Regions from separate parts of the Peribacillus sp. NPDC076916 genome, predicted to be linked through region 1. Evidence: riboswitches for the same ligand, from Rfam matches in the RefSeq annotation. Region 1 holds a riboswitch; each other region holds the start of a gene.
What was found. A riboswitch is a leader RNA that binds a small molecule or an ion and turns the genes downstream of it on or off. The one in region 1 is predicted to bind glycine.

Region 1 (3,290 bases):
CTCGAGTTGTTAAAGCTGCTGTCCCCATTCGGATACCGCTCGTAACAAATGGCTTTTCTGGATCATAGGGAATCGTATTTTTATTCACGGTAATGCCTGCGTCTTCCAATAATTTCTCCGCTTCTTTTCCTGTTAAATTCCACGGACGCAAATCTAAAAGGACAATATGATTATCTGTTCCACCAGAAACAAGTGCTGCACCTTCATTTTTTAATGTTTCGCCAAGTGTTGCAGCATTTTCAATGACTTGTTTCGCATAATCCTTAAAGCTTGGTTGTAAAGCTTCGTTGAATGCAACTGCTTTTGCTGCAATGATATGCATAAGTGGACCGCCTTGAATTCCTGGGAATACGGATTTATTAATCGCTTTGTTAATTACTTCATCGTTCGTTAAAATGATGCCCCCCCGAGGTCCTCTTAATGTTTTATGAGTTGTACTTGTCACAACATCCGCATATGGGATTGGGGATGGGTGAAGACCAGTAGCTACCAGCCCGGCTATATGAGCCATATCCACCATAAGTTTTGCACCAACTTGATCGGCAATTTCTCTAAATCGTGCAAAATTAATCGTTCTTGGATAGGCACTTGTTCCTGCAATAATCAATTTAGGTTGTTCTTTCTTTGCGATAGCTTCCAACTCATCATAATCAATTAACTGAGTATCTTCTCTAACTCCATAAGACACAACTTCAAACCATTTTCCTGAAACGCTGACTGGACTTCCATGAGTTAGGTGGCCACCATGTGAAAGGTTCATTCCCATCACCTTATCACCAGGCTGAAGGAGTGCGAAAAAAACTGCGAAATTGGCTTGTGCACCTGAGTGAGGCTGAACATTTGCATATTTGGCACCAAAAAGCTTTGTTAGACGCTCAATGGCCGTTTGTTCTGCCACATCGACAAATTCACACCCACCATAATAGCGCTTTCCTGGATAACCTTCTGCATATTTATTTGTCATCACGCTTCCCATTGCCTCTAATACATCTGGGCTAACAAAATTTTCTGATGCAATCAATTCCAGTGTTTGATGTTGACGTTGTCCTTCTTTCTCAATCGCTTCAAAAATGGTTGAATCATTTTGTTGTAAACTCATTTCATTTTCCCTCCCGGACATTTTTGTAAATTCAGAATTTTTACATAATTACCAATCCCAATATGGTGCTCTTTCCCGCTACAGACCTGCTTTTCTATGAAAACTGCTAAAAACAGTATGCTTTACAACCTTTTTTGCACGCAAAAAAGGACAGAAAAGGGTCGTAGCGTTCTCTACCCTTCTCTGTCCTTTTACCTGAGAGTTTAGCTCCATTTTTTAAATAGAGCCTTTCCCCTTTGGTGGCGTATGTGTTTATACGCGCTCTCCAGAGGTGCGTCCATTTGTGGTTCCATCTACCTGAGAGATTTGTTCCAAGGGTCTTTTTGGAACTTGCTCCTTCGGTGGCTTGTCGCTTTGCACTCTCCCACAACTGTCATCCGCTTATTCAATTTGGTACATTTAGAATAGTTGTTGAGAATAATAATGTCAAGCATTTTTGAAAGCGCTAACAATACTATTCTAAAATATTTATTTCGAATTATCATAGAATCAACCAGATATCTTTGGCTTTTTAAAACGGGCAGATTTTTTACTCACCGAGTTGGAAAAAATGGAGCAGCAACTATCTGTACAAACACAGCAAATAGAATCAAAGGATTTCTTGCCTCTTAATTCCCCGCTACCTCTCTCTGATTCGCCTGATCCACCTTCGTTATGCGCATCTTATAAATCGCAATCAGCAGAATGAACCAAACAGGAGTAACGAATAAGGCAACACGAGTGTCGTCCGCAAGTGCAAGAACAACAAGGACGAATGCCAGGAAAGCAAGGATCAAGTAATTGGAAATTGGATAAAGTGGTAATTTAAATTTGTTCTTTTTCACTAGATCTGGTCTTGTTTTACGGTATTTCAAATGACTGATGACTGTAATTCCCCAAATAAAGATGAAACATACGGTAGAAATACTTGTAATCAAGGTAAATACGCCTTCAGGCATTAAATAATTCAATACAACAGAAATTAAAATGACAACAGTTGAAAAGAACAATGCATTGGAAGGTACTTTACGGTCATTAAGTTTTGCAAACGGTACAGGTGCATTTTTATCTTTGGCAAGTGAGTATACCATCCGGCTTGTACTGAAGATTGCGCTGTTACATGCCGAAGCAGCCGATGTTAGGACGACAAAATTAACGATACCAGCAGCTCCAGCAATACCTACAGCCACAAATACTTGAACGAATGGGCTTTCCGTTGGGATGATTGCGTTCCATGGATAAACACTCATAATGACAATAAGTGCTCCAATGTAGAAAATTATAATCCGAATAGGAATATTATTGATCGCCTTGGGGATAACTTTTTCTGGATCTTCTGTTTCACCTGCTGTAAGTCCTACAAGTTCAATGCCCACAAACGCAAACACTACCATCTGGAATGAGAGGACAAAACCATTTATTCCATTTGGGAACATACCCTCGTGACTCCATAGATTCGTGAAACTTGCTGCGCCTGAATCAGTGGAAAAGCCTTTAATAATCATGAAAATACCGATAACAATTAATGCTAGAATAGCTATGACCTTAATTAATGCGAACCAGAATTCCATTTCGCCAAAAAGTTTTACGGTTGCAAGATTCATAAATAGCAGAATGACTAGTGCAATTAATCCAGGCATCCACTGCGGTACGGAGGGAAACCAATACTGAGTATAAAGTCCAACTGCTGTTAAGTCGGCCATTGCGATTGAAATCCAGCAGAACCAGTATGTCCAGCCGGTTACAAATGCTGCCATATTACCTAAATAGTCTCTTACAAAGTCAACAAAGGAATGATAGTTCAAATTAGATAAGAGTAGTTCTCCAAGTGCGCGCATGATTAAAAAACAAATGATGCCTGTAATCATGTAAGCAAATAGAATTGATGGTCCAGCTAAATGAATAGATTTTCCTGCTCCAAGAAATAATCCCGTTCCGATTGCACCACCAATAGCTATGAGTTGTACGTGCCTGTTTTTTAACCCTCTATCCAACTTTTGTTCCTGCATACGATTCCCCACTTTCTACTTTTATAGGCTACTTGGAATTTTTTCCTTATAAAGGTTCAGTCCTTCAATTAGTGTGAATTATTAGCACACTGGGAGACTGCTCTATCACTGTAAGCGCTTTCTTAGCAGGTGCTAGATATAGTTTAAGGATAGACTCATTTATCTACATATCTCCATGCACTCTCCTCTCTTTTTATCTTTCC
Region 2 (3,290 bases), on a different contig from region 1:
ACACTATTTTGATATAAAATTTAATGCAATTAGCTGATATATTTTAGCAAAAACACGCCAATTGCCTATTCTTGATCTGTTTCATGGACGGATAAAGCCTTGAATTCGAATCGAATTCAAGGCTTTATTTCCTTTAGTTATATTTTTTCCGATAGTTATAGAGTATCACCAAGAGTATGAACCAGATTGGGGTCAAGAGCAGTGATAGTCGTGTAGCTTCAGCGAATAGCATAACAATAAGGATGAATAGGAATAATCCTAAAATGGCGTAATTGACAAAGGGTGTAAAAGGAGCCTTGAAAGTCGATTGAGCTCTTAGATCAGGCCTTGTTTTCGAATATTTAATATGGGAGATCAAGATGATGCTCCATACCCAAATGAAACAGATGGCACTGATGGTCGTCACCACGGTAAACGCCTGTTCCGGTATCAGCTTGCTCAATAATGCCCCTATTGATACAACGATGGTGGATGTTAATAAGGCATTGCTTGGAACAGCCTGTTTATTTAATTTTTCCAGTTTAGCAGGGGCTTCGCCATTCCTGCTTAACGTATAGAGTATCCGGCTTGTTGAAAATAAACCGCTGTTGCATGCAGAAGCAGCGGATGTCAACACGACGAAGTTGATGATTCCTGCAGCGACAGGAATGCCGATTAACGCAAAGACCTCTACAAATGGGCTGCTCGAGGCATCAAGTTGTGTCCATGGGTTGACACAGAGAATGACGAATAGGGCACCAACATAGAAAAGTAAAATCCGGACAGGGATTTTATTGATGGCAGAGGGAATGTTCTTTCTCGGGTTCGCCGTTTCCGCTGCGGAGACCCCGACCAATTCGACACCGACAAATGAGAATACGACCAACTGTAAAGATAATAGGAATCCGGAAATGCCATTGGGGAACATGCCCCCATGATTCCATAGGTTCGTTACGGAAACCGTTCCGGTATTGGTATTGAAGCCGATGATCAAAAGAATGGTTCCTACGATGATCAAGGTAATGATCGTGATTACTTTAATGATGGCAAACCAGAATTCCAATTCGCCAAATAACTTAACTGTCAATAGGTTCAATCCTAACAGAATGACTAGGCATATTAGAGCCGGAATCCATTGAGGGATATCGAACCAATATTGTATATAGACACCGACAGCTATGATATCGGCCATTGCGGTCATGATCCAACAGAACCAATATGTCCAACCTGTCACGAATCCAGCCCATGGACCGACATATTCGGTTGCAAATTCAGTGAATGATACATAACCCGCATTGGATAATAGCAATTCGCCCAGCGCCCTCATTACAAAAAACAAGGCAATCCCTATTATCAGATAGGAGAATATAATGGAAGGCCCAGCCAATTGTATGGCTTTTCCGGATCCTAAAAATAAACCGGTGCCAATGGTTCCTCCTATTGCAATCAGTTGTACATGCCGATTTTTTAAATCTCTTTTTAATTCCTGTTTAGCCAATTCTTGCGCCCCCGTTTTTTATAGTCTTGTTAGTGAATGATTTCAACCTGCATGGACTTGGAGAGAGGGGCGTGATTTTTTGCCCTCCTTGCCTATTCCAATGGTTTTCAAGAGTGTAGTTTTAAGTCCAATCACAAATTGGACAATAAAAAAAGAGATTGGATAATACCAATCTCTTAAAGGGTTCAGAATAACAATTCTATCATTCGTTACTCTTCTGTCCTTTTGCCTGAGATTGTGAATCCTTCGGCGCTGCATCTTGTACAGTCTCTCCAGAAGCTGCTCCTGCTATAGTGTCATCCATAGCATTCATCGCTTGCTTGTATGCGGTTGTGAAGAAATGTCTGTCAGTGTTAATCATCCACTGTTGGATCATTCATTATGCTTATAAAATAATATTGGAATTCTATCATCTATTTTTCGGTAGGTCAACAATTTTTTTGAAATGAAACAGGCATTATCTGCAGTTTAATGGTGGTGTGTATTAACTTAAGGTTTAAGCAGAAGTGATTGTTTTCTACTCTTTTTGAATTATCACTATTATAAGATACTGAACATCATTTTTTTGAAATGATATTTTTAAATTAAAAAGTCGACAAGATATTATTGGTAACTGTTTTTTTCAAAAATACAATTGTACTTTTACAGAATATTTACTATTATAAGATAAGAAAACATAATTGAAGTGTTATGTAATATTGATTACGATAAAGCATTTCTAATTAAAAGAGAGTGTTCGTGGCAAGGATGGAAAAGCATTACCGATATTGCATCTGGGGGAGTTAATCATGTCGAACAAGGAATTAAAGAGAGGGCTGGAATCAAGACATATTCAAATGATAGCTTTAGGCGGAACCATCGGGGTCGGGTTATTCATGGGTTCTGCGAGCACGATCAAATGGACCGGGCCCTCTGTTATGCTTGCTTATGCAATCGCAGGTATTTTTATATTTTTCATCATGCGTTCCATGGGTGAGATGCTATATTTAGAACCGACTACAGGTTCTTTTGCAACCTTTGCAAGTAGCTATATACATCCCTTGGCAGGTTATATGACTGCTTGGAGCAATTGGTTTCAATGGGTAATCGTCGGAATGTCCGAAATCATCGCGGTTGGGTTGTATATGAAATATTGGTTCCCGGAGTTACCTGCTTGGATACCAGGTGTGGTCGCCATGATCATCTTGGGGGCAGCAAACCTCATTTCCGTTAAATCCTTCGGGGAATTTGAATTTTGGTTTGCGCTAATAAAAATCATAACCATTATATTGATGATCATTGCCGGCCTTGGCCTTATCTTCTTTGGAATAGGGAATGGCGGGGATGCAATCGGATTATCGAATCTTTGGGCAAATGGCGGCTTCTTTACTGGAGGGTGGACAGGATTCTTCTTCGCTCTCTCCCTAGTCGTGGCTTCCTATCAAGGCGTTGAGCTTATCGGCATAACAGCCGGGGAAGCGAAAAATCCAACGAAGACCGTAACAAAAGCGATCCAAACAATCATATGGCGCATTTTAATTTTCTACATTGGTGCTATATTCGTCATCGTGACAGTATTCCCTTGGGATCAACTGGATGACCTAGGCAGTCCATTTGTTTCAACCTTTGCCAAAATAGGTATCACTGCTGCGGCAGGAATCATTAATTTTGTCGTAATCACCGCGGCAATGTCTGGATGCAACAGTGGGATTTTCAGTGCAGGACGTATGCTTTATACACTGGCATTGAATGGCCAGGCTCCGAAAGCCTTTGCTAAAGTATCTAAAAATGGAGTGCCGGCATATTGCACGATCGCTGTACTTTTGGGATTGGG
Region 3 (3,290 bases), on a different contig from region 1:
CACAACTTCCCTTGATTCAGGATGAACGGTTCCTGAAATGAGAATCTTCTTGCGCCGCGTCTGGCCAGAAGCAAGCATGGCTGCTTCGGCTAGCGCCGTCCCGCCATCATACATGGATGAGTTAGCTACATCCATTCCCGTCAATTCACATATCATCGTTTGATATTCGAAGATCGCCTGAAGCTCGCCCTGTGAAATTTCTGGCTGATACGGTGTATAAGCCGTATAAAACTCAGAACGGGATAAAACATGATCGACGATGACCGGTGCGTAATGATCATAGACACCCGCACCAAGGAAGGAAGCATAGCTTTTAAGGTCCGCATTCTTGGCAGCTAGCCTTGATAATTCTTTCATTAATGCAGGTTCCGATTTAGCAGGCTTAATATCGTATTCTCCTTGGAAACGAACGCTTTCAGGGATATCATTGAAAAGTTCTTGAGTAGAAGATACCCCTATCACTTCCAGCATTTCTTGTTTATCTTGCTCTGTCATGGGTAAATAACGATGTTTCATCTAATGACCATTCCCCTCTATTTACGTGGTTTTTTATAAAAAGGTGTTTGTATGATAACGGCTTTCAAACGCTTGGAACGGATTTCCACTTCTACTTCCGCATCCAGTACCGAAAATTCCTTATCGATAAGTACCAATCCCACGTTTTTCTTCAACGTGGGTGATTGGGTACCGGTCGTGACCTCACCAATGACTTTATCACCGCTGTAGATCTTATACCCATGACGCGGAATGCCACGGTCAATCATTTCAATTCCCACAAGCTTGCGGGGAGCTCCATTCTCCTTTTGCTCAGCAAGAACGGCTTTCCCGAAAAAATCCGCTTCCTTATCCACTTTCACTGCAAAACCAATACCGGCTTCTATCGGGGTGATGTCCGCTGAAAGCTCCTGCCCATAAAGCGGCAGTTTCGCTTCAAAACGCAGGGTATCACGAGCACCTAAACCAATCGGCTGAACCCCCTCTTCCTTTCCGGCTTCCATAATCGCCTTCCAAAGGGCAGGACCATTTTCACTGTCACTATATATCTCAAAACCATCTTCACCAGTGTATCCAGTACGGGATACCAACGTGGAGATACCGTTAATCAGGACATTTTCCTTGAACTTGAAAAATCCAATTTCACTTAAGTCAGTATTTCCCGATAGTTTTTGTAATATCTTTTCTGCAGATGGTCCTTGAAGTGCCAGCTGTGTATAGTCACTCGATACATTCGTAATTTGGACATCTTCCGTTAAATTAGCTTGAAGCCAATTGAAATCTTTTTCTGTATTCGCTGCATTGACCACGAGCAGATAGTCGTCCTCTGCCCTTTTATACACGATAAGATCATCAACCGTGCCTCCGTTTTCATAACACATGGCGGTATATTGGGCACCGCCCTGCTGCAGCTTTGATATATCATTAGTGAGCATTTTCTGTAAAAAGGAAAGGCTCCCAGGACCCTTAACATCGACTTCCCCCATATGGGAAACATCGAATAACCCCGATTTTGTACGTACGGCTTCATGTTCGTCCTTGATACCCGAAAATTGGACAGGAAGTTCCCAGCCGCCAAAATCAATCGTTTTACCTCCGTATTCACGATAAACCTCGAATAGTGGTGTTCTTTTTAAATTGGTCAAAAAATGACCCCCTTCAGATTTTTTTTGAAATTAATTGGCTTCATTATCAAAAGCTTCTTGTCATTTCGCATCAGGTATATCCTGATTCATGATGTGAAAAAAGCACAAAAAAGGACAGAGAAAGCCCATTTGAGCTTTTTCTCTGTCCTGAAACCTGAAAGTTTACCTATGTAATAGGTTTTCCCCTTTGGTGGCCGTCCCAAAACGGGCGGCGCTCTCCAGAGTTGCGTCCAATAAGAGTTCTTTTGCCTGAGAGATTCACTGCTAAGTTTGCTCCTTCGGCGCTACATCCGTAGTCTCTCCCCTTATCTTCACCCGCATATGAATGGTCTGCCAATGAAAGGAAACGAAATAGCCCCAAGCATCGGTAAAACCTTTGAGCATCATCGAATACATTCTCTGCCAATTCTCCTAAAACTTCAGAAACCGTTTGAGTGATCTCCTTCAGTAATCTTGGATAAATTAAGAGCCTATAGCCCATACTAAGAAAACGCGAACTGCAAAATCGATGTACAAAGATTCTTTGTAGCGTTTGGAAATTGAATTTTCTAAATATACTTATATCCTACCCTAAGAAACTTATCTCTGCAATATCTTTTGAAGAGAAATATTTTTCTTACTTCACATACAAAATGTTCGGGTTTTGACCCTTTATTAAGGAAATTATGATTTAAGAGGGAGTTATTTCTATGAAAATCAATATATCCTTCAATTCTGAATGGAATGACGAGCTTCTGCAAAAAGTGGAAAATGACGGTCCATGGGGAAATTGGGAGCTTTATAAGCTGGCGGTTCAAATGGAGGAAAATCTTATTATCCCTGATTTTGAAGGTTTACAGGCGCCCAAACACCTTCCGCAGTTAACCCCGCTTCCCCATCAATTGGAAGCAGCAAAGCAAGTGGTGGAAAAGATGAATGGAAAGGCCATTTTAGCTGATGAGGTGGGGCTCGGAAAAACAATTGAAGCAGGCTTGATCCTAAAAGAGTATATGATTAGGGGCCTTGTAAAAAAAGTATTGATCCTTGTTCCAGCCTCCCTTGTCACACAATGGGCGTTTGAATTGAATACCAAGTTTCATATACCGGCAGTCGTTCAGAGAAAAAGTTATGTTTGGGACTCCTGTGATGTGGTCATTTCATCCATCGATACAGCGAAACGCGCTCCACATCGAGATATCATTTTCACTCAGGAATATGACTTCATCATTATTGATGAAGCTCATAAACTTAAAAATAATAAGACGAAGAACTATGAATTCGTCCAAAATCTGAAAAAGAAATTTTGTTTACTCCTTACAGCCACTCCGATTCAAAATAAAGTCGAGGAGATTTTTCACCTCGTTTCGTTATTGAAACCGGGCCACTTGGGAAATGCTTCGCTCTTTTCGGAAAAGTATAAAGGGAAAGGCCGCAACATCATTGAAGATGAACACCTAAAGGAACTGGTCAATACTGTCATGATTCGAAACCGGCGGGCCGATACTGGCATTGAATGGACAAAACGGCATGTGGAAACCATCACCATTGAATTTTCTCCAACGGAACAGGCATTGTATGATGCTGTTTCCAAATTCAAGCCTATTTCGGATGGATCAAAAGGAAGCGCATTTTCGGCTCTCACTCTCCAAAGGGAAGCATGCAGCAGCAGAG

Region 2: it holds a riboswitch for glycine, as region 1 does, so the genes downstream of both, ACQKFG_RS17460 (amino acid permease) here and glyA (serine hydroxymethyltransferase) in region 1, are expected to answer to the same signal.
Region 3: it holds a riboswitch for glycine, as region 1 does, so the genes downstream of both, gcvT (glycine cleavage system aminomethyltransferase GcvT) here and glyA (serine hydroxymethyltransferase) in region 1, are expected to answer to the same signal.

The regions. Positions count from the first base shown of each region.
Region 1 covers NZ_JBNNIU010000006.1:10,544-13,833, forward strand. Annotated here, with positions in the region: gene glyA (serine hydroxymethyltransferase) at 1-1,099, opposite strand, end outside; glycine riboswitch at 1,273-1,378, opposite strand; gene ACQKFG_RS18085 (amino acid permease) at 1,708-3,087, opposite strand.
Region 2 covers NZ_JBNNIU010000005.1:145,934-149,223, reverse strand. Annotated here, with positions in the region: gene ACQKFG_RS17460 (amino acid permease) at 134-1,477, opposite strand; glycine riboswitch at 1,685-1,763, opposite strand; gene ACQKFG_RS17455 (amino acid permease) at 2,266-3,290, shown strand, end outside.
Region 3 covers NZ_JBNNIU010000002.1:151,473-154,762, reverse strand. Annotated here, with positions in the region: gene gcvPA (aminomethyl-transferring glycine dehydrogenase subunit GcvPA) at 1-516, opposite strand, end outside; gene gcvT (glycine cleavage system aminomethyltransferase GcvT) at 534-1,640, opposite strand; glycine riboswitch at 1,781-1,864, opposite strand; glycine riboswitch at 1,868-1,955, opposite strand; gene ACQKFG_RS05725 (DEAD/DEAH box helicase) at 2,330-3,290, shown strand, end outside.